3 regions of the Halomonas tibetensis genome follow, and region 1 is predicted to be linked to each of the others. Evidence: predicted binding sites of a transcription regulator. Region 1 holds the regulator's gene; each other region holds the start of a gene.

The links. The regulator sigma-54, encoded in region 1, starts transcription at its own class of promoters, with help from an activator protein. The targets are predictions, from matches to a motif close to TGGCACNNNNNTTGCTNT.
Region 2: a site for sigma-54 is predicted at 5,289-5,306, ahead of glnL (nitrogen regulation protein NR(II)). Genes of this name have one in related genera too.
Region 3: a site for sigma-54 is predicted at 2,319-2,336, ahead of ACFODV_RS03705 (acyl CoA:acetate/3-ketoacid CoA transferase). Genes of this name have one in related genera too.

What each region holds. Positions count from the first base shown of each region.
Region 1 covers NZ_JBHRSQ010000006.1:201,525-209,144, reverse strand. Annotated here, with positions in the region: gene ptsN (PTS IIA-like nitrogen regulatory protein PtsN) at 1-382, opposite strand, end outside; gene hpf (ribosome hibernation-promoting factor, HPF/YfiA family) at 390-698, opposite strand; gene ACFODV_RS02010 (RNA polymerase factor sigma-54) at 797-2,212, opposite strand; gene lptB (LPS export ABC transporter ATP-binding protein) at 2,413-3,138, opposite strand; gene lptA (lipopolysaccharide transport periplasmic protein LptA) at 3,147-3,653, opposite strand; gene lptC (LPS export ABC transporter periplasmic protein LptC) at 3,650-4,234, opposite strand; gene ACFODV_RS01990 (KdsC family phosphatase) at 4,239-4,796, opposite strand; gene ACFODV_RS01985 (KpsF/GutQ family sugar-phosphate isomerase) at 4,823-5,818, opposite strand; gene ACFODV_RS01980 (calcium/sodium antiporter) at 5,851-6,816, opposite strand; gene ACFODV_RS01975 (ABC transporter ATP-binding protein) at 6,959-7,620, shown strand, end outside.
Region 2 covers NZ_JBHRSQ010000010.1:26,021-33,640, forward strand. Annotated here, with positions in the region: gene typA (translational GTPase TypA) at 1-1,577, opposite strand, end outside; gene ACFODV_RS08005 (hypothetical protein) at 1,716-2,264, opposite strand; gene glnA (glutamate--ammonia ligase) at 2,774-4,180, shown strand; gene ACFODV_RS08015 (DUF4124 domain-containing protein) at 4,376-4,942, shown strand; gene glnL (nitrogen regulation protein NR(II)) at 5,356-6,402, shown strand; gene ntrC (nitrogen regulation protein NR(I)) at 6,395-7,620, shown strand, end outside.
Region 3 covers NZ_JBHRSQ010000007.1:180,109-187,728, reverse strand. Annotated here, with positions in the region: gene ACFODV_RS03720 (SDR family NAD(P)-dependent oxidoreductase) at 1-369, opposite strand, end outside; gene ACFODV_RS03715 (Y-family DNA polymerase) at 525-1,802, opposite strand; gene ACFODV_RS03710 (LexA family protein) at 1,799-2,257, opposite strand; gene ACFODV_RS03705 (acyl CoA:acetate/3-ketoacid CoA transferase) at 2,427-4,409, shown strand; gene ACFODV_RS03700 (bifunctional diguanylate cyclase/phosphodiesterase) at 4,419-7,505, opposite strand.

The DNA of each region.
Region 1 (7,620 bases):
CGGCGTCGTTCATGACGCCCGCTACCTGGGCAAGCAGGGCCAGATGAGCATCTTCGGCCTCCTCGGGTACCAGCAGCACGAAGACCAGGTCGACCGGCTCACCGTCGATGGCGTCGAAATCCACCGGCTCGGCGAGTTTCAGGAACCCGGCAATGGGAGACTTGCAGTGCGGGTTGCGAGCGTGGGGAATAGCCACACCGTTGCCGATGCCGGTGCTGCCCAGGCGCTCACGGCCAATTAGACGGCTGAACACCTCCTGGCTGTCGAGGCTGGGCGTATTCTGGGCGATAAAGGTGCTGAAGAATTCCAGCACTCGCTTCTTGCTGCCCCCGGGGACACTGAACAGGATGCGCTCCGGGGGCAGGATGGTTTCAAGTGACATGGCAGACTCAGCGAGCGCCGGCGCCTTGAGCGCGGGCCTGAGTCTTTTCCTTGTGCTTGACCAGCTGGCGGTCAAGCTTGTCGGCCAGGGCATCGATGGCAGCATACATATCAATATCCTGGGCTTCGGCATGCAGGTCGGCACCGGCAGCATGCAGGGTGCAGGCGGCGTGCTGACGCTCCTTTTCTACGGACAGGGTTACATGCACGTTGGTGATGTTGTCGTAGTGGCGCTCCACGCGAGCCAGTTTCTCGTCCACATAGCCACGCAGGGCATCGGTCAGTTCCACATGATGGCCGGTGATATTGACTTGCATGAGACGCTCCTTGGTCGTTGGTTATGAATCGATTGTAACCCTTTTTCCTGCCTTGCATACCCCTCGTGCCGCCGCCGTCTTAACAGGCCTGATGTCGGTCATCGAAGTCGTTTGCGATCGCTGGAGGAGGGGATGCCCATGGCCTCCCGGTACTTCGCCACCGTCCTCCTCGCCACCTGGATGCCGGCCTCGTCGAGCAGGGTCACCAGTTTGCTGTCGGACAGCGGCTTGCGGGGCGGCTCTTCCAGGATCAGCTTGCGGATCCTGGCGCGGATGGCGGTGCTGGAGTGGGCATCACCCTCGCCGTTGCCGCCGACGTGGCTGGAAAAGAAGTACTTCAGCTCGAACACGCCCCGCGGGGTGTGGATATATTTCTGGGTGGTGACCCGGGAGATGGTCGATTCATGCATCTCCACGACCTGGGCAATGTCGGCGAGAATCAAGGGTTTCATCGACTCCTCGCCGCGCTCGAGAAAACCGAGCTGGCGGACCATGATCTCTCGTCCCACCCGCAGCAAAGTGTCGTTGCGGCTTGAGAGACTCTTCATCAGCCAGCGCGCTTCTTGGAGGTGGTCCTTGAGAAACTGGTTATCCTGGCTCTTGTCCGCACGGCGGATCAGCGCGGCATAGTCGGGCTGGATGCGCAGCTTCGGCAGCGCCTCGGGATTGAGCTCCACGTGCCAGCCGCGGTTATCGTGGCGCGCCACCAGATCGGGGATCACGTAGTCGTTCTCGACGTCGGAATAGGCGCTTCCGGGCCGGGGGTCCAGGGAGCGCACCACGGCGATGGCCGTGTCGAGAGCGTCGTCGTCCAGGCCCAGGCGTCGCTTGAGCAGACGACGATCGTCCCCGGCCAGGGCCTCGAGGAACTGGCGGACCAGGCGACGCGACTGGGGCAGCAGGGGAGTGTCGTCGGGCAGGGCGGCGAGCTGCAGCATCAGGCACTCGCGCAGGTCCCTGGCGAAAACGCCGGTGGGCTCGAACTGCTGCAATCGCAGCAGCACCTGCTCGACCTCTGCGCTGCGCAGGCCCCCTAGCCCCTGGGCTCTGAGGCCGTCGCGGATCTCATCCAGGGGTTGAGCAAGATAGCCGGCGGCGTCTACGGCATCGATCAGGCTCTCGGCGACCTGGCGCTCCCTCGGATCCAGGTCGGTCATCGCCAACTGCCAGGTCAGGTGCCCCTGGAGACTCTGGCCCGCTGCTTCGCGCTCGAAGTCTGGGCCCTCGCCGCTGCCGGCGGGAACGCCCAGATCTTGATAGGTGTCCGACCACTCGCTGTCGGTGACGAGTTCATCCGGGATCTCGCTGGCCCAGTCATCCTCTGGCGTCTCGGTCACCGCCTGCTCGCCAAAATCCTCCTCTAATTCGAGCAGAGGGTTGGATTCCAGGGCCTGCTGAATCTCCTGGCGAAGATCGAGGGTAGAGAGCTGCAGCAGGGCGATGGCCTGCTGGAGTTGGGGCGTCATGGTCAGCTGAGTGCCGACGCGTAGCTGCAGGGAGGCTTTCATGGCCATCGTGACGGTCTGCCCTCGTATGCCGGGAAGTGGCCGGAAAGCATCACCCTAGCCCGGGTGCTGTGGGCTTGCAAGCGTTGGCTTTGCAACTACTGTGCCAGCCGCAAGCAGCATGCCGTCATGGGATAACGACTGGCTTATCATGGGATTGTGTCGTGAGAGTGGTGTCGATAAAGGATTATGGCCAGGTGAAGGCATGGTCAGAGACGGAAGTCCTGGCCCAGGTAAACCTCGCGGACACGCTGATTGGCGAGAATCTCCTCGGCGTTGCCTTCGGCGATGATCTGGCCATCGCCGACGATATAGGCGGTATCGCAGATGTCGAGGGTCTCGCGCACGTTGTGGTCCGTGATCAGCACGCCGATGCCGCGGGCCTTGAGCTGTCGGATGACCCCCTTGATCTCGCCCACCGAGATGGGGTCGACGCCGGCGAAGGGCTCGTCGAGCAGGATAAACGCTGGTTCCGTCGCCAGGGCTCTGGCAATTTCGACCCGCCGTCTCTCTCCGCCGGATAGGCTCATTCCGAGATTGCCGCGAATATGGGTCACATGGAACTCTTCAAGCAGCTGCTCGAGGCGTGCCCGGCGCCCCTCGCGATCGAGGTCCTTGCGGGTCTCGAGGATCGCCATGATGTTGTCGGCCACGGAGAGTTTGCGAAAGATCGACGCTTCCTGGGGCAGATAGCCGATGCCGGCTCGGGCGCGTTCGTGCATGGCCGCCCGCGTCAGATCCAGGTCGTCGATGGCGACTTCACCGGCGTCAGCGCGCACCAGCCCTACGATCATGTAGAAGGAAGTGGTCTTGCCGGCGCCGTTGGGGCCGAGCAAGCCGACGATGCTGCCTTGGCGGATGGCCAGATTGATGTCCTTGACCACGCGGCGGCGCTTGTAGCTCTTGGCAAGATGGCGGGCATAGAGGGTTTTCATGGGCCGCCTTACTGCTCGGGCTGGAGGGTCATGCGAATGCGCTGGCGTCCCTCGACGCCTTCGCCCTCGCTGCGCGCATGCACCACCCGTCGATCGAGGAAGTACTCGAGGTAGCCGCCGTCGAAGGTGTCGCCGCCTTGATGCAGCTCGGCGCGGTCGATCAGTTCCATGCGTCGTTCAGCCACGTGGTAGATGATGGTGCGTCCCCACCCACGGACCAGGGGTTCGCTTGGGTCGGGCTGCTGCTCCAGATAGGCGCGTTCGCCGGTGGCGATGGCCCGGGAGAGCTGACCCTGGGCGTTTCGCTCGATCTCCACCCGATCACCGGTCAGGCGCATGCTGCCCTGGCGGATGTCCACGGCGCCGATGTAGACGGCGGTACCGGCGCGGTCGTCCAGGTTTAGCTGATTGGCCTCTACCTCGATGGGGGCCTCGGCGTCGCTACCCTGGCCGAGAGCCGGTCCGGCAGTCAGCGACAGCAGCAGGCAGAGCAGCAGGGCGGAGATTTGCATCATGGCTGGGGGTCCTCTCGTGTCTCGGGCGGATGGTGACCGCGGACATTGTCGGTTAGCCGGGCGCGATTGTCATGGAGCCAGGCGTCGAAGCGCTCCCCACTCATGCGCTGGGGGGGCTGGCGCAGCAGGGCAGGCGTGTCACTCCAGGCGTGGCCGCTGTTGGCATCATAGTGAAGCACCTCGGTGTCGAGTTGCCAGCGATCCTCGGGGGCGTGAAGCCGAGCGCTGCCTGAGAGCGTCAGCGGATTGCCGCCCGGGCCCAGCACACCGCGGTCGGCCTCGGCGAGCCACACCCTGCCTGCGTTGTCGACGAGTCGGGCGTCAGGGGTCTCGAGGCGAGTGACGTCATCATGGGGCGTGTGCACCAGTCGTGGAGTCTCGACCCGCTGATGAGCGCTTCCTTCGTCGTCGAAGCGTGTCAGTCGCGCACCCTCCAGGTAGAAGTCGGGTTCGCCGGCCGCGTCACGAGGCACCGCCCCGGGCTCACGGACGCTGCTCGTGTCGAGGAGTGCCATCACGCCGCCCAGCGCCAGCAGCACCAGGAAAAGCCAGACCCGAAACGACGGCTGAGGCAGGGCCATGTGCTCAACCGGCCCCGTGCAGGTAGGTGTCGAGTACCGCGTCCCAGTGGCCCTGGGCCTTGAGAAGGGTGTCGCAGATCTCGCGGGCCGCTCCCTGGCCGCCACCCTTTACGGTCACCCAGTCGGCGTGCTTGCGGATGTATTCGGGGGCATTGGGAACGCTGATGCCCACGCCGGCGCGGCGGATGGCGCCCACGTCTGGCATGTCGTCGCCGCAAAAGGCCACCTGATCAAACTCCAGATCGAGTCGCGTGCAGAGGTCGCGCAGCACAGGCAGCTTCTTTTCCACCCCCTGGAAAACGTGCTGGATCCCCAGCGCCGCGGCGCGGTGACTCACCATGGGCGAGTCGCGGCCGGTGATCAGGGCCACCACGATGCCGGCGCGCTTGAGCAGCTTGAGGCCATGGCCGTCCTGGACGTTGAACGCCTTGATCTCGGTGCCGTCGGCCTGGAAGTAAAGCTGGCCGTCGGTGAGCACGCCGTCGACGTCCAGTGCCAGCAGACGGATGCGGCGCAGGCGGTCCACCAGGCGGGGGTCTTGCAGCGGGAGGTTGTGGGGCATAAAAGCTCCGGGTCGGTGAATGGGAATCAGATGACACCGCTGGCGAGCAGGTCGTGCATATGCAGGGCGCCCACCGGGTGGCCCGTCTCGTCGACGACTGCCAGGGCAGAAATGCGGTGGTCTTCCATCAGCTTGACGGCCTCGGCGGCCAGCATTCCCGATGCCACCCGTTTGCCGGGGCGGGTCATCACCTCATCGACGGTCAGGCCAGACAGATCATTGTGCTGGTCCAGGGTGCGGCGAAGGTCACCGTCCGTGTAGACCCCGGCCAGCAGGCCCTGTTCGTCCACCACGCAGGTGAAGCCGAGCCCCTGGCGAGTGATCTCTAGCAGGGCGTCGCGCAGCGGGCTGCCCAGCGGTACGGTTGGCAGCCGTGCCCCCTCGTGCATCAGGTCGCCCACCCGCAGCAGCAGCCGTTTGCCGAGGCTGCCACCAGGATGGGAGAGGGCGAACTCCTCGGCGGTAAAGCCGCGGGACTCCAGCAGCGCCACCGCCAGGGCATCTCCCAGCGCCAGGGCGGCGGTGGTAGAGGCGGTGGGTGCCAGGTCGAGCGGGCACGCTTCGCGTTCCACTCTGGCGTCGAGGTGAGCCTCGGCATGGCGCCCGAGCGTGGAGGCGGGGCGCCCGGTCATGCTGATCAGCGGCACGCCCATGCGCTTGAGCAGCGGCAGCAGGGCGGTCACTTCGCCGGTCTCACCGGAGTTGGAGAGAGCCAGCACCACGTCGCCGGGGGTGATCATCCCCAGGTCGCCATGGCTGGCCTCACCAGGGTGCACAAAGAAAGACGGTGTGCCGGTGCTGGCCAGTGTGGCGGCGATCTTGCCGGCGATGTGGCCAGACTTGCCCATGCCGGTGACGATCACGCGGCCGTGGCAGGCAAGTATCAACTCGCAGGCGCGATCGAAGTCGGCGTCGAGGCGCTCTATCAATGCACCGATGGCCTGCTGCTCGAGCCGCAGGGTGCGTCTGGCGCTGTCGCGCAGCGAGGAAGGGTCTATGTGCTTGGGAGTCTGTTGGGTCATGACAATGATTGTTGCCTGTTGCGCGGGTTCACTCAAGTGGCGGCGCCGAGGCTGGCCAGGCCGATCCAGCTCAGATACCCCAGATAGCTGGTTGCCAGCAGGGCGCCGGGGAGTCTTCCGATTCGCCCACGGCGCTGCCACAGCAGCAGCATGCCGAGAGCCAGGGTCAGCGCCAGCATCACTGGATAGTCGCGTCCCGCAGCCGCGGGATCGCTGGGCCCGGGAGCCAGCAGGCCGGGAATGGGTAGCACGACGAGAAGGTTGAAGAGGTTGGAGCCGATCACGTTGCCGATGGCGATGTCGTGGTGGCGCTTGAGCGCGCTAGCCACGCAGGCGGCCAGCTCCGGCAGGCTGGTTCCGATGGCGACCACGGTCAGGCCGATGACCAGTTCGCTGACGCCCAAGCCGCGGGCTATTTCGCCGGCGCCCCACACCACGGCCCGGGAACCGACGGCAAGTAACACCAGCGTCCCCGCCAGCCACGCGAGCGCCCGGGGCAAAGGCATGTCGGGAATCTCACCGGCATCGGTATCCCGGGCGTCGGGGGCGTCTGGCGCGTCGGCTCGGAACAGCCACCAGAGACTGAAGATCAGCAGCAGGACCAGGAAAAGGGCGTCGAAGCGTCCGAGGTTGCCATTGGCCAGGGCATAGCCGGCCAGGCCCGTGGCGCCCAGCAGCAATGGTAATTCGCGGCGCACGATGGAGAAACGCACCGGGATTGGCACGATCAGGGCGGTTATACCCAGCACCAGGCCGATATTGGCGATGTTGGAGCCGAGGGCATTGCCGGTGGCGAGGTCGGGGATGCCGTCCAGGGATGCCATCGTCGAGACCACCATCTCCGGGGCCGACGTGCCTAGTGCCACCACCGTCATGCCAACCAGAAGGCGGCTCATGCCGGCCTGGCTTGCCGTGGCCGCCGCCGCGCCCACAAAGCGATCTGCGCTCCAGACCAGAACCGCCAGGCCCAGCGTCAAGACGATCAGCGGTACCAGCATGAGGTGTCCTTGGCATTGAATCGCAAAGGCCGCATTAGACGCTCTGGCCTTGGTGAGTGCAAGGAGGGCAGGTGTGCTGCTGGCGCGGTGCGGGGTAGTTAGGATACAATGTTCGATAATTATCCCCGGAGCCGAAGAGCCGATGAGTGACACTCCCTTCGTGGTGGTGGAGGATCTGTATTTTTCGCGAGGTGACACGGAGATCTTCCGCGGCGTCGATCTCTCTATCCAGCGTGGGAAGATCACCGCCATCATGGGCCCCAGCGGCAGTGGCAAGACCACGCTGCTGAAGTTGATCGGTGGACAGCTAACCCCCGATTCGGGTCGCACGTTGATCGACGGCGAAGATGTACATCGCCAGCCGCGTCGGGCGCTATTCGCCATGCGCCGGCGCATGGGCATGCTGTTTCAAAGTGGCGCGCTGTTTTCGGATCTCAGCGTGTTTGAGAATGTGGCCTTCCCCTTGCGGGTACACACCGACCTGCCCGAGGCAATGATCCGAGATTTGGTGCTGATGAAGCTTGAGGCGGTGGGACTTCGCGGCGCCCGCGAGCTGATGCCTGCGGAGCTCTCTGGCGGCATGGCGCGTCGTGTGGCATTGGCCCGGGCGATGGCGCTGGATCCTGAACTGATCCTTTACGACGAGCCCTTTGTCGGCCAGGACCCGATTTCCATGGGCGTACTGGTGCAGCTCATCAAGCGGCTCAACGAGGCGCTGGGTCTCACCTCGATCGTGGTCTCCCACGATATCAAGGAGACCCTGACCATTGCCGACTACGTCTATGTGATCGCCGACGGAAAAGT
Region 2 (7,620 bases), on a different contig from region 1:
TCGATGATCAGCTTGCCGCGTTCCTGAAGAGCAAACAGCGCATAGGCCAACGCCTTGCCGTCGACCATCGACACCAGCACGCCGTTGCGACGCTCGATGGAGGCATCGGGCTTGAGCGGGCCGTAGTGGTCGAAGCGACTGGTGAGAATGCCGGTACCGGAGGTCAAGGTCAGGAACTGTCCGCGAAAGCCGATCAGGCCGCGCGCCGGGATGATGAAGTCCAGGCGCACGCGGCCCTTGCCGTCGGGGTGCATGTTGGTCATCTCGCCCTTGCGGTAGCCGAGCTCCTCCATGATGGCGCCCTGGTGCTGCTCCTCGCAGTCGACGATCACCTCTTCGTACGGCTCCTGCTTGACGCCGTCGATCTCGCGGATGATCACCTCGGGGCGGCCCACGGCCAGTTCGAAGCCCTCGCGACGCATGGTCTCGATCAGTACTGAGAGGTGGAGTTCGCCGCGGCCGGAGACCTTGAACTTCTCGGGGGTCTCGCCCTGCTCGACGCGAAGCGCTACGTTGTGAATCAGCTCCTGCTCGAGACGGTCCTTGATATTTCGGCTGGTGACGAATTTGCCGTCCTTGCCCGCGAAGGGAGAATCGTTGACCTGGAAGGACATCGAGACGGTGGGCTCATCCACAGACAGCGGCGGCAATGCCTCGACCTTGGCCGGGTCGCACAGCGTATCGGAGATGGAGAGGTCATCGATGCCGGTCACGCAGACGATATCCCCTGCGGTGGCTTCGTTGGTCTGCACGCGTTCCAGACCCATGTGAGTCATCACCTGGCCGATCTTGCCCTTGCGGACCTTGCCATCCACGCCGATCACGCTGATCTGCTGGTTGGGCTTGACCGCGCCGCGCTTGATGCGGCCCAGGCCAATAACGCCCACATAGCTGTTGTAATCCAGCGCCGAGATCTGCATCTGGAACGGACCGTTTAGCTCAACCTTGGGCGGCTCGACGATGTCGACGATGGACTGCAGCATCGGCGCCATGTCGTCGGCCAGCTCTTCTGGGTCCATGCCGGCAACGCCATTCAGCGCCGAACAGTAGATGATCGGAAAGTCGAGCTGCTCATCGGTGGCGCCGAGGTTATCGAACAGGTCGAAGATCTGGTCGATGACCCAATCGGGGCGTGCGCCGGGACGGTCGATCTTGTTGACCACCACGATGGGCTTCAGCCCCTGGGCGAAGGCCTTCTGGGTGACGAAGCGAGTCTGTGGCATGGGGCCGTCGACGGCATCGACCAGGAGCAGCACGGAGTCGACCATCGACATCACGCGTTCGACTTCGCCACCGAAATCGGCGTGTCCCGGCGTGTCGACGATGTTGATGTGGTAATCCTGGCCGGACTGGTCCTGCCATTGAATGGCAGTATTCTTCGCCAGGATGGTGATGCCGCGTTCCTTCTCCTGGTCATTGGAATCCATGACGCGTTCTTGACCCTCGGCCTTGCGGTCCAGGGTGCCGGACTGGCTGAGAAGCTTGTCGACCAGCGTGGTCTTGCCGTGGTCAACGTGGGCGATGATGGCGATGTTGCGAAGCTTACTGACGTCTGAATTGCTATCGGTCGTGCTCATAAGGTGTGTCTCACTGATATGTACGCACCTATGTACACGTTTTATTAAGTACCCTAGGCGCGGGGCAGGGAATGTAGGGCGCGCATTGTACAGCCTCCCCCGGTTCGGTAATAGCGGATTCGTGCTTTCGATGGGCTGTCAACGCGGCGCGCCGGCCTTCACCCGGGCGCCACAGGCGCGCAGGCGCACCAGCAGTTCGTCCAGAGCGCCGCTGTTGTGGTTGGGGTCGCAGCCGCCGATCCGTTCATACCAGCGATGAGTCAGGCACAGCCCTCCCCCACGAGGCAGACGCTTGATTTGTACAAGCAGACGCTGAAGCGGGCTGCGGTGCAGGGTCGGAAGCAGGGCGGCATCGAACTCACCCGCGGCAACCTCGATGGCCAGTTGCATCAGCACCTCGGCACTGGAGGCATCGCCGATGCCGGGGAAGACCAGTACCTCGCCGATACAGGGGGCGATGGCGTCGTTAAGGCGCTGCCCCAGGGGGGCTGAGGAGACGCTGATCAGACGGGCGCCGAAACGGTGCGCAATACATGGCAGTCGGGGGTCGCCGGTGTCGTCGATAATTCGCAGGGAAAAAGGGGTGGTGTCGGACCGTGCCAGTGACGCGACAATGGCCAACTGCCGGGGCAGGTAGGAGCCAGCACTGCGGGCGTCGATGAGGATGCAGCCGGTGAAATCGATCATGCGAACTCCGGGATTGGGCCGCACTATGGGGGCACTAGCCAGCTGCCAGCAATTCACTGCTGGCGCCTCATGGCGTTGTAAGCAAGTGTAGTCGTTGGTGAGTCTGCGTATCAAAGGGTTCTGGAAGGAAAAATCTGTTTCAGGCCGTGGTCGCGTTACCTCTCCCCGGCGGGCAAATAAGTTAGGCTGGGCATCTATTTCGCTCTTTTTTGGTGCATTGACAGGTCATGTTGCACAAATAAAGCGCACTGGATCGACCTGACCGATGGCCCCTCACGACGCCGAGGTGTCGTTGATTCAGTCTGGTGCGCCAAAAATTCCTGTTTTATTCTTTTAAATCAGATTTTTGCTGTATCCATGGTGCATCAAGGTGCAACATTGGCATGGTGTATGCTTAGTAGTGAGTAGCGTCGGAAACAATGCCGGCAACCGTGGGCAGCTCGTCTGCGGCATGCTACAACTTCGCAACACACCAAGGCTTCGAGCCAAGCTCAACCCCGGAGGACACCATGTCTGCCAAGACTCTCGCCCTGATTGAAGAACACGATGTGAAGTGGGTCGATCTGCGCTTCACCGACACCCGTGGCAAGGAACAGCACGTCACCATTCCGGCCCGTGATGTGGACGAGGAGTTTTTCGAGAACGGCCAGATGTTCGATGGTTCTTCCATCTCTGGCTGGAAAGGCATCAACGAGTCCGACATGATCCTGCGGCCAGAAGACGGCACCGCCTTCCTCGACCCCTTCACCGAAGATTCCACCCTGGTGCTGCGCTGCGACATTATCGAGCCAGCTACCATGCAGGGCTATGAGCGTGACCCACGCTCCATCGCCAAGCGCGCCGAGGCCTACCTGCAATCCACTGGCCTGGGCGATACTGCCTTCTTTGGCCCGGAGCCCGAGTTCTTTATCTTCGACGAGGTGCATTGGAAGTCCGATATCGAGGGCTCCATGTACAAGATCACCTCTGAAGAAGGTGCCTGGTCCACCGACCGTGCTATCGAGGGCGGTAACCTGGCCCACCGTCCGCGCGTCAAGGGCGGCTATTTCCCGGTGCCCCCGGTGGATAGTTTCCACGACATCCGCGGCGCCATGTGCAACACCCTTGAGGCCATCGGTCAGACCGTCGAGGTGCACCACCACGAGGTGGCCAACGCCGGCCAGAACGAGATCGGGATCAAGTTCAACACCCTGGTCAAGAAGGCCGACGAGGTTCAGGAGATGAAGTACGTGATCCACAATGTGGCTCACGCCTACGGCAAGACCGCCACTTTCATGCCCAAGCCGCTGGTTGGCGACAACGGCAGCGGCATGCACGTGCACCAGTCCTTTTGGAAGGAGGGAAATAACCAGTTCGCAGGCGACGAGTATGCGGGTCTCTCCGAGATGGCGATCTACTACATCGGCGGTATCATCAAGCACGCCCGTGCCCTGAACGCCTTCGCCAATGCCTCCACCAACTCCTACAAGCGCCTGGTGCCGGGCTTCGAGGCCCCCGTGATGCTGGCCTACAGCGCACGTAACCGCTCCGCTTCCATCCGCATCCCTTACACCGCCAGCCCCAAGGGCAAGCGCGTCGAGCTCCGCTTTCCGGATCCGACCGCCAACCCCTACCTGTGCTTCTCGGCGATGCTCATGGCCGGTATCGACGGCATCAAGAACAAGATCCACCCCGGCGACGCCATGGACAAGAACCTCTATGACCTGCCGCCGGAAGAGGGCAAGGCCGTGCCGACCGTGGCCCACAGCCTCGACCAGGCGCTGGAGGCGTTGGACCAGGACCGCGCCTTCCTTACCGAGGGTGGCGTGTTTACCGATGACATGATCGACGCCTACATCGAACTGAAGATGGAGGACGTGGAGCGCATTCGCATGACCACACACCCCATCGAATTCGATATGTACTACAGCTGTTAACAGCTCGCGGTTAACGACGAGCTGCTGGTGACGGCAGCGGCCAGAGGCAAAGCGCCCTGGTACGGCATCGACGCCCGGCGTTGATCAAAAAGGGGTTCCGCCATGGCGGAACCCCTTTATCTTGTTCACTATCCAATGAAGCAATGTGCGACACCATCCACAGACCGCCAGGAAAGCGGTACGCAGGGGGTATCCATGAACAAGGCCTTGATGATCCTGACGATAGGGCTGAGTTTCAGCCTGGCTGCTCAGGCCCAGACGATCTACCGCACCACCGACGCCCAGGGGAACGTGGTGTTCACCGATAATCCGGAGCGGGGCGGCGAGCAGGTGGAGCTGGCGCCGGTAACGGTCGTGCCCGCCACCGGCGAGGTGCGCACCGGCCAGCCCGCACCGCGCGCGCAGGGCAGCGGAGCGGAAACCGTGACGGGTTCCCCCGGGCAGCCCTTCATGCCCTATGACAGCTTCCGCATTCTGTCGCCCAGCCATGAGCAGGCCTTTCCGGTGGGGTCGGCTGGCAACGTGTCGGTGGAACTGGGCATCGAGCCGGCCCTGCGCGAGGATCACCGGGTGCGTTTACTGCTGAATGGCAGGGTGAGTCAGACGGCGATGCATACCACAGCCTTCATGGTCGCCAACATGAATCCCGGCGAGCACGTGTTACAGGCTGAGCTTATTGATGGCAGCGGTGCTGTTCGCCATCGCAGCTCCCCTGTCACCATCTTTGTGCATCGTGCCAGCGTCAACCGCCCGACCAATTAGCTGCCCCCGCGCTGGGCGCCCTGGCCGTGGTGCCCGGACGGAAGTCCGAGGCCCTGTCGCTCTCCACACGATGGCGAACGGCCTCCCTGGCCCGTGAAACCGGCGCCACCACCCGTCGAGACGCCGTCTCCGCTGCGTCGCGGTGAACCGGTCCGTCGACTGCCCGAGGATGATTCTCCTCTGCGCCGCCAAGAGGAGCACGCTACCTACCGTTGAGCCTTCTCGGGGCACCTGGCGCACCAGTGTCGGCCGCTGCTTCGTGCAGATCTTTTTCTTTTGCTCTATTTTGGTGCACTAGCATCCCGCACCGACGCCCTGCGGCCAGTGATCCCGGGCCTCGCAAATCTGGCGCGCTTCTTGCAAACCCTTGGTGTCCTGAAAAGGATACTCCTGGATCCGACATGGGCGAATCGATGTACCAACGCTTGATGGAGCACCTTTCCACCGCTGTGGTTCTTCTGGACGGTGAGCTGAGGCTGCAATGGATGAACCCTGCCGCCGAGGCATTGCTGGCGATCAGCCTCAGCCGGGTAAAGGGAGGGCGGCTGTGCGCCCTGATGGAGAGCGATGATGGGCTCGGTGAGGTCCTGGGCAAGGCGCGGGACGAGTTCCACCCCTTCACCCAGCGCGAGGCGCGGCTCGTTCTGTTGGCCGGTGAGACCCTTACCGTGGATTACACGGTGACGCCGCTATCCCGCCAAGAGCTGCTGCTGGAAATCGAGCCTCGCGACCGGCTGATGCGCATCTCTCGAGAGGAAGCGCTGCTGACCCGCCAGGAAACCATCAAGGTGCTGACGCGGGGTCTGGCCCACGAGGTGAAGAACCCTCTGGGTGGGATTCGTGGCGCGGCCCAGCTGCTCGAGCGCGACCTGGACGATCCGAACCTGAAGGAGTTTACCCGGATCATTGTCGAGGAGGTGGACCGGCTGCGCGACCTGGTGGACTCCATGCTCGGCCCCAACCGTATGACTCGCCACGAGCCGCTCAATATCCACAAGGTGCTGGAGCGGGTGCGTTCGCTGATGATTGTCGAGCATCCCCAGGTGCGGGTCGAGCGTGACTATGACCCCAGCCTGCCCGACCTGGCCGGCGATGAGGCCCAGATGATCCAGGCGGTGCTCAACGTGGCGCGCAATGCCGTGGAGTCGATGAACGAGGCCGCAACGCCAGGGCCTCGGCTGGTGCTGCGCACCCGAGCGCGGCGTCAGTTCACCCTGGGGGCGGAGCGGCATCGCCTGGTGTGCGAGGTGGGGGTGATCGATAACGGACCGGGGGTGCCCGATGGGCTGCGCGAAACGCTCTTCTATCCCATGGTCTCCGGCCGCGCCGAGGGCAGTGGACTGGGGCTCTCCATTGCCCAGGCGATCCTTCACCAGCACCAGGGCCTGATTGAATGTGATTCCGTGCCAGGCCAGACCGAATTCCGACTGCTGATTCCCCTGGAGAAGCGCCATGACTGACGCCGCACGCGTGGTGGTCGTCGACGACGACCGCGCCATCCGCTGGGTGCTCGAACGTGCCCTGGCCCAACCCGACCTGAACGTTGAGTGCATCGAGCGCGCCGATACGGCCCTGCAGCGCTTGCTCGACTCTCCTCCCGATGTGCTGGTCACTGATATCCGCATGCCGGGCATTGATGGTCTGGATCTGATGGCCCGGGTGCGCGAGGTCCATCCCGACCTGCCAGTGATCGTGATGACCGCCCACTCCGACCTGGACAGTGCGGTGGCCTCCTACCAGGGCGGTGCCTTCGAGTATCTGCCCAAGCCCTTCGATGTGGACGAGGCGCTGGCGCTGGTGCGTCGTGCCGTGGCCCACGCCAGGGAGCGTCAGCGCCCGGTGAGCGTGCCCGAGGGGCTGGGCGCCGAGATCATCGGCGAGGCGCCGGCCATGCAGGAGGTTTTTCGCGCCATCGGCCGTCTGTCGCACTCGCATATCACGGTGCTGATCAACGGCGAGTCGGGTACCGGCAAGGAGCGGGTCGCCCGAGCCCTGCATCAGCACAGTCCGCGTGCCGGCAAGCCCTTCATTGCGCTGAATATGGCCGCGATCCCCAGGGACCTGATCGAGTCGGAGCTGTTCGGCCACGAAAAGGGGGCCTTCACCGGTGCGGCCGCCCAGCGCCAGGGGCGCTTCGAACAAGCTGACGGTGGCACTCTGTTCCTGGACGAGATCGGCGACATGCCCGCCGAGACCCAGACCCGTCTGCTGCGCGTGCTGGCCGACGGCGAGTTCTATCGGGTCGGCGGTCATATGCCGGTGAAGGTGGATGTGCGCATCATCGCTGCCACCCATCAGAACCTCGAGAGCCTGGTGGATGATGGGCGTTTCCGCGAGGATCTTTTCCATCGGCTCAACGTGATTCGTGTGCACCTGCCGAAACTGGCCGAGCGGCGCGAAGACATCCCCCAACTGGCCCGCCATTTCCTGGCCGAGGCGGCCAAGGAACTCTCCACCGATATCAAAGTGCTGACCCCCGAGGCCGAGACCCACCTGACCCGCCTGCCCTGGCCGGGCAATGTGCGTCAGCTCGAGAACACTTGTCGATGGCTGACGGTGATGGCCTCCGGGCGCGAGATTCTGGTGGAGGACCTCCCGCCTGAGCTGCGAGGGAGTGACGGCGGCAGCAGGGCCAGCGGCGACTGGCGGGCGGCGTTCCGCGACTGGGCCGATCGCGC
Region 3 (7,620 bases), on a different contig from region 1:
CCGGGCGACCCGGAAAACGCCGTTGAGGTTGATGTCGATGATGCGCAAGAACTCCTCGTCGCCGACCTCGTCGGAGGGCGCGATGCCGCCGATGCCGGCGTTGTTGAACACCGCGTCCACGCCGCCGAGCTCCTCCACGGTCTCCGCAAACAGGCGGCCGACCTGTGCGGTGTCGGTGACGTCGCAGGCCTTGAACAGGCAACGCCCGGCGTGCTTTCCGTCCAGTGCCGCCGCGTGTGAGGCTCCTTCGCTCTCCTCGAGGTCGGCGATGACCACGCTGGCGCCTTCCTCCAGGCAGCGCTCCACGCTGGCCAGACCGATACCGCTGGCCCCACCGGTGACGATGACACTCTTTCTCTGCATGCGCATAAGTCGCTCTCCTCGACGATGATGAACCAGGCAACCCGCGCGACTCCCGTTACCTGAAGGTGCCTAGGCACTTCAGTGTAGCCAACTCGCGATCCGTGTCTCGCGGCTTGCCTTGCCTTGCCTTGCCTAACAGTCCCATTGTGCCAGGACGCTGCTCAACCCGTCTTGACTCGCATCAGCTCGCCCCAGCGCGTGGTGTAGCGGGGCGTGCGATGCTCGCAGCGCAGCGTCCAGGCATTGCCCTGGCGGGGCAGGCCGAAGCGCACCGTATCGCGCCCCATCTCGCGGTTGAGCCGATCCAGGGTGGCCATCAGACGTTGGCTGCGTGCGCGGCGTGCATCATCATCCGGCGTCTCCAGCAGCGAGGGCTGAGTGCACTCGGCGTCTACCAGGTCGAGCAGCATCACCCCGCATTTCTGGTAGCGGTAGCCCTCGAGGAAGATGGCCTCCAGAGCGCGGTTGGCCGCCGCCAGCAGCTCGCGGCTGTCGGCGCTGGGACTGGGCAGCGCCACCAGGGCGGCGTTGCGGTACTGGGGTTCACCGGCCAGGAAGGGGTGGGTACGGAGGAACACCTGCACCGCCCGGGCCAGGCTGCCCTGGCGGCGCAGCTTCTCGCCGGCGCGGGCCGCGTGCTGGCGGACCGCCGCCTCCAGTTCGTGGCGCTCGCCGGTGAGCCGGCCAAAGGAGCGCGACACCAGCAGGCGTCGGCGCGGCTCACTCATGTCCTCGAGCACGATGGCCGAGCGGCCGCGCAGTTCCCAGACGAGGCGCTCCATCACCACCGAAAAGCGGCTTCGCACCCAGCGTGGGTCGGCCTCGCGCAGCTCCCAGGCGGTGGTGATGCCCATCAGTGCCAGCCGCTCGGCGCTGCGCCGAGCCACACCCCAGAGATCCTCCACCGGACAGGCCGCGAGCGTCCGACGGGTCGCCTCATCGTCGGCATCCAGGCGGCAGACTCCTTCGAAGGCCGGCTCGCGCTTGGCCAGGCGGTTGGCCAGCTTGGCCAGCACCCGAGTCGGCGCCAGGCCCACCCCCACGGGAATGCCGGTCCAGCGGCCCACGGTCTCGCGCAGGGCACGACAATGAGCCTCCAGCGCCTCCTCGGGAAAGCCGTCGAAACCCACGAAACTCTCGTCGATGGAGTAGGGCTCCACGTCCGGCGAGAACTCCGTCAGCACCTGGTTGACCCGTCGCGACATGTCGCCATAGAGCGCATAGTTGCTGGAGAGCAGCACCGCCTGGCGGCGCACAGCGGGCGGCAGCAGGTGCAAAGGCGCGCCCATGGCCACGCCAAGCGCCTTGAGCTCCTGGGAGCGTGCCACCACGCAACCGTCGTTATTGGAGAGCACCCCCACCGGCCGCCCGGCCAGGCGCGGGTCGAAGACCCGCTCGCAGCTCACGTAGAAGTTGTTGCCGTCGACCAGGGCAATCATGGCGCCCGCCCCAACAGATCATGGAGCACATGGGTGACCACGCCCCACACCTCGCACTCGCGCCCGGCCAGGGGAATCGGCGCGAAGCGCGGGTTGCTGGCCACCAGCCACACCGCCGCGCCGTGCTGCTCCAGGCGTTTGACGGTGGGCTCCCCCTCCAGAGCGATGACAATCACCCGGCCCGGAAGCGGCTCCAGACTGCGGTCCACCACCAGCAGGTCACCGTGGTGAATGCCGTCGCCGAGCATGGAATCGCCCTCGGCGCGCACAAAGTAGGTGGCCGCCGGGCGCTTCACCACGTAGGCATGCAGGTCGATCTCCGCATCCAGATGATCGTCGGCGGGGCTGGGAAAGCCTGCCCGCACCCGACAGCCCATCAGCGGGCGGAGCGGCCCCACCCCCTCGCTGGCGGCGCGCCCGACGACGCGAACCCTCGTTCGAAGCAAGAACGACATGAACATCTCCCTGAATACTGTAATTCCATACAGTATCAGGCAGAGAGAAACGCTTGGCAAATGCCCCGCCCCTCGCTCAACGGAGCAGCGTGCTAACGTAGCGTCAGGTCGCCAGAGAGCGCCTCGCACGACAACAACAACGACAACGCACGCCGAGAGGTCTCCCGCCATGGAACGCCGCACTCACCCGCTGCTCACCGACCGTCCCTTCAGCCCCAAGGGCAAGGTGGTCTCCGCCCGCGAGGCAGTGGAGTTGATTCGCGACGGCGACGCCGTGGCCACCGGCGGCTTCGTCGGCATCGGCTTTGCCGAACACCTGGCGGTGGCCCTGGAGGCGCGTTTCCTGGAGAGCGGGTCGCCGCGCGACCTCACCCTGATGTATGCCGCCGGCCAAGGCGACGGCAAGACCCGCGGACTGAATCATTTCGGCCATGAAGGGCTCGTGGCCAGGGTGATCGGCGGCCACTGGGGGCTGGTGCCGACGCTGCAGAAGCTGGCCATCGAGGGGCACATTCAGGCCTGGAACCTGCCCCAGGGGGTGATCTCCCACCTGTTCCGCGACATCGCCGCCGGCAAGCCCGGCACTCTCACCCGGGTGGGACTCGGCACCTTCGTCGACCCGCGTCTGGAAGGCGGACGAATCAACGCCATCAGCACCGAGGAGCGAGTACGGCTGCTGATAATCGACGGCGCGGAGACCCTCTTCTACCCGGCGCTGCCGCTGCAGGTGGCGCTGCTGCGCGGTACCACCGCCGACACCCTGGGCAACGTGACCATGGAGCGCGAGGCGCTGGTGCTGGAGGCGCTGGCCATCGCCACCGCGGTGCACAACTCGGGGGGCCTGGTGATCGTGCAGGTGGAGCGGCTGGCCGAGTCCGGCACCCTGCACCCCAAGGAGGTGCGGATTCCCGGGGTGCTGGTCGACTGCGTGGTGGTGTGCGACGAACCCGAGCACCACTGGCAGACCTTCCGCACCCTCTACAACCCGGCCTACTCCGGCGAGATCAGGGCACCCATGGTCGCGCCGGAGCCCATGGCCCTCTCCGCGCGCAAGATCATCGCCCGCCGCGCCGCCTTCGAGCTTACGCCCAACAGCGTGGTGAACCTGGGCATCGGCATGCCGGAAGGGGTCGGCGCGGTGGCCAGCGAAGAACGCATGTTGGAACTGGTGACGCTGACCGCCGAACCCGGGGTGATCGGCGGCCTGCCCGCCGGCGGGCTCGACTTCGGCGCCGCCCTCAACACCCAGGCGATCATCGACCAGCCCGCCCAGTTCGATTTCTACGACGGCGGCGGCCTGGATATCGCCTTCCTCGGCATGGCCCAGGCCGATGCCGCCGGCAACGTCAACGTCTCGCGCTTCGGTAACCGCCTGGCCGGTGCCGGCGGCTTCATCAACATCAGCCAGAACGCCCGCCGCGTGGTGTTCATGGGTACCTTTACAGCCTGCCGAGAGGAGCTTGTGGTGATCGACGGCGCCCTGCGCCTGCCCGCGGGCGGCCACCCCAAGTTTGTCGGCGAGGTGGAGCAGCGCACCTTCAGCGGCGCCCTGGCCGCCGCCGACGGCAAGCCGGTACTTTACGTGACCGAGCGGTGCGTCTTTGCGCTGACGCCCAAGGGCCTCGCCCTCGTCGAGATCGCTCCGGGAGTGGAACTCGAGCGCGACATTCTCGCGCAGATGGGCTTCACGCCGCTGATGCCCGAACCGCCGCAGGTGATGGACCCGCGCATCTTCCAGGAAGCACCAATGGGCCTGCGCGAGACGCTGCTTGAGCGCCCGCTGGCCCAGCGCTTCCACTTGGATGCGGCGGACGAAGTGCTGTTTATCGACTTCGAGAACCTGCGCGTGGACACCCAGGCCGACGTGAACGCCATCGAACGAGAGGTGGAGGCGCGGTTAGCCCCGCTCGGCCGGCGAGTCTATGCGGTGGTCAACTACGATCACTGCCGCATCGACGACGCAGTGCTGGGGGCCTACACCGAGATGGTGCGTGGCCTGGAGGAGCGTTTCTATACCCGGGTCACCCGCTATACCACCAGCGGCTTCATGCGCCGCAAGCTGGGCCATGCCCTGGAGGCGCGGGCCGTGGCCCCGCATATCTATCAGAGCGCCCCCGAGGCCGAGGCGCATCTCCACGACGGCGATGGCTGACGCCTTGCCTCAGCCATCGAGTTCGAGGGCCTCCACCGGCACCGGCCGCCCAAACAGGTAGCCCTGCAGGATTCGGCAGCCATGCGCCAGCAGCCAGTCTCGCTGCGCTACGGTCTCCACGCCTTCGGCGACCACCTCCAGCTGCAGGCTCTGAGCCAGGGCGATGGTACTGGCGACGATCGCCTCGCTGGCCTCATCCTCCAACAGGTCGCGCACGAAGGACTGGTCGATCTTGAGCTGGTCCAGCGGCAGCCGCTTGAGATAGGCCAGCGAGGAGTAGCCGGTGCCGAAGTCGTCCAGCGCAAAGCGCACGCCCCACTCACGGAGCTCCAGAATCCGGCTGCGCGCCTCGTCCCGGGCCTCGAGCAGCAGGCTCTCGGTCACCTCGAGCTTGAGGCGGGAGGCCGGGGCGCCGGTCGCCTCGAGGATCTCCAGCACGCGCTTGACGAAATCCGGTTCGCGGAACTGTCTTGGGCTGACGTTGACCGAGAGGCTCATCACCGCCCGCGCCGGATCTGCGGCCCAGGCCGCCAGCTGCCGGCAGGCGGCCTCCAGTACCCAGTGGCCGATCGGCACGATCAGCTGGTTCTCCTCGGCCAGGGGAATGAACTCATCGGGCGACACCAGGCCGCGCACGGGATGCTGCCAACGCAGCAGCGCCTCGACACCGACAACGGCACCTCGCTCGTCCACCTGAGGTTGGTAGTGCAGGCGCAGCTCATCGTTGGGCAGCGCCTGGCGCAGATCCGTCTCGAGTCGCGCACGGGCCTGCAGGCGCACCTGCATCTCGGGGTCGAAAAAGGCCATGACGTTGCGACCCGCCGCCTTGGCCTGGAACAGCGCCATGTCGGCCTGCTGCAGGATATCGTCGAGGGTCGTCTCGTGGTCGCGGTAGAGCGTCAGGCCGATACTCATCGATACGCTGAGGCGCTCTTCGCCGAGGCGCATCGGCGCCTGCATCACCGCCAGCAGCTTGGTGGCGATGCGTTCGGCGACCACCGCCACCTCCTCCTCGTCGGTCCCGAGGTCATGCAGCAGCACAGCGAACTCATCGCTGCCCAGCCGGGCCACGGTGTCGGTATCACGCAGCACCCCCTCCAGCCGACGGGCCACCTCCTGCAGCAGCTGATCACCGGCGTGGTGACCGAGGGTATCGTTGACCTGCTTGAAGTGGTCCAGATCGAGGAACAGTAGCGCACCGATCTGGCCGTTGCGGTAGCTATCCTTGAGCGCTCCTTCCAGGCGGTCGAGCATAAGCCGCCGATTGGGCAGGCCGGTGAGGGGATCGAAGAAGGCCAGCTGGTGGATCTCCTGCTCGGCCGCCTTGCGCTCGGTCAGATCGCTGAAGGTCGCCACGAAGTGGGTCGTCGTGCCGGCGGCATTGCGCACTGCGGAGAGGGTCAGCCACTCCGGGAAGACCTCGCCGTTCTTGCGTCGGTTCCAGACTTCTCCCTGCCAGCTGCCGGTGCGCAGCACGCTGCGCCAGAGACGACGATAGAAGACCTCGTTGTGCAACCCCGACGACAGCAGTCGCGGGTTCCTGCCCACCACCTCGGCCTCGGTATAGCCGGTGATTCGCGTGAAGGTGTCATTGACCTTGAGGATGCGGCTGTCGCCATCGGTGATCAGCATGCCCAGGTGGGTCTCGAAGGCAGTGGCGGCGATGCGCAGCTGGGCCTCGGTGGCGCGCTCCTCGGTGACATCGCGAACCACTGCCAGTGACCCGCCGGATACTTCCTCTTGCGAATCGCCCGGGGCCAACAGTGGACTCAGCACCGCGTGAAACTGACGCGGCTTCCCGCCGACGTGAAGCGTATAATCATATTCCACCGGCTTGCCTCCCAGACTCAGCGCCTCAAAGGCCTCATCGAGCTGGTCGGCCATGGCCGGCGGCAACACCTCACGGTAGGGACGCTTCAGAATCGCGCCAATATCGATCAGCAGCTCGTTGGGATCGGGGGCGTGAATATAAGTGAAGCGCCCTCCGTCATCGAAGACGAAGATCATGTCCCGGATCGAGCCCACCAGCGCCTGAAGACGCGCCTCGCGGGACTGAATGTCGAGGCGGGCCCGCTCGCGCTCCCTGACCTGCCGGTGGACTTCTCCCTCAAGGCGCAGCCGATTGAGATAGTGGCGTAGCGCCAGCCAGCCGAGCCCCATAACCGCTAGACCAATCAACACCCGGACCCACAGGCGATTCGTCCAGCCGCCGAGCAAGACCTCCCTCTCCTCGCCCACCACGACAACGAAAGGCAGATCATCGACTCGTCGCATGGTATAGATCCGCTCGTCACCATCCAGCGGCGACGCCGTAGTTAAATGCACCCGGGGCTCACCGCTCTCGATGAAGGCGCGTGTCAGGGGCTCGTCGATCTGCACCCCTAGGGATTCCAGAATCTCGTCACCTTCTCGAGGACGGCGAGCAATCAGGTGCATCTCGGTATCGATGATGGCGATGCTCTCACCGCGCGCCAGGCTCAGCCGCTCCAGAGCCTGGCCGAACACACCGGGATCGAGTTCCACCATGGCCAGCCCCTCACCATCGGGCAACCGACGGCCATGCATTACCACATGGCGACGTGTTACCGCCGACCATAACAGCGGCGTTACCCGCTCTGTGAGTGCAGGCATGGTCTCAAAGGCGCGGTAGAAGGGCAGGCCAGAGATATCGAAGCCGGGGGGATACAGCGAACTGGAGGAGGCGACAATACGCCCCTCGGGATCGATGAGGCTGATCTTGTCAACCAGGTCCAGGCGTCGACTACGCTGAGCCAGGAAGCTTTCCGTCTGCGCCAGATCCAGGGGCTCCCCCAGCAGGCGCTGACGCCAGGGCGGCTGCAGCAGTTCCGTCACGCCCGACAGGATAAAGTCGCTGGCGGAAAAGATGCTGGCGACCCACTCGGCAACCAGGTCGGCCCGTGCCGCGGTTCGCTCGTGAGCGGCCTGCATATCACGCTGGTACTGGTCGACCATGAAGCCGGCCAGGGAACCCAGCAGCACCACCATGCCCACCAGGTAAAGGGCAATAGCAACCCGGCGATCCTTTCGAACGCGACGATCAGCCATCTCGTCGCCCCGGGTGACAGGCTCGACCATCAGTCGGCATTCCTTGGGTGTATAGGCGAATATCATAACAGCGTAATGGTTAAGTGACGCCTGTGCCGACCTGGCAACAGCAAGTTTCACGCTGCCTTAACGAGGCCGACCACCT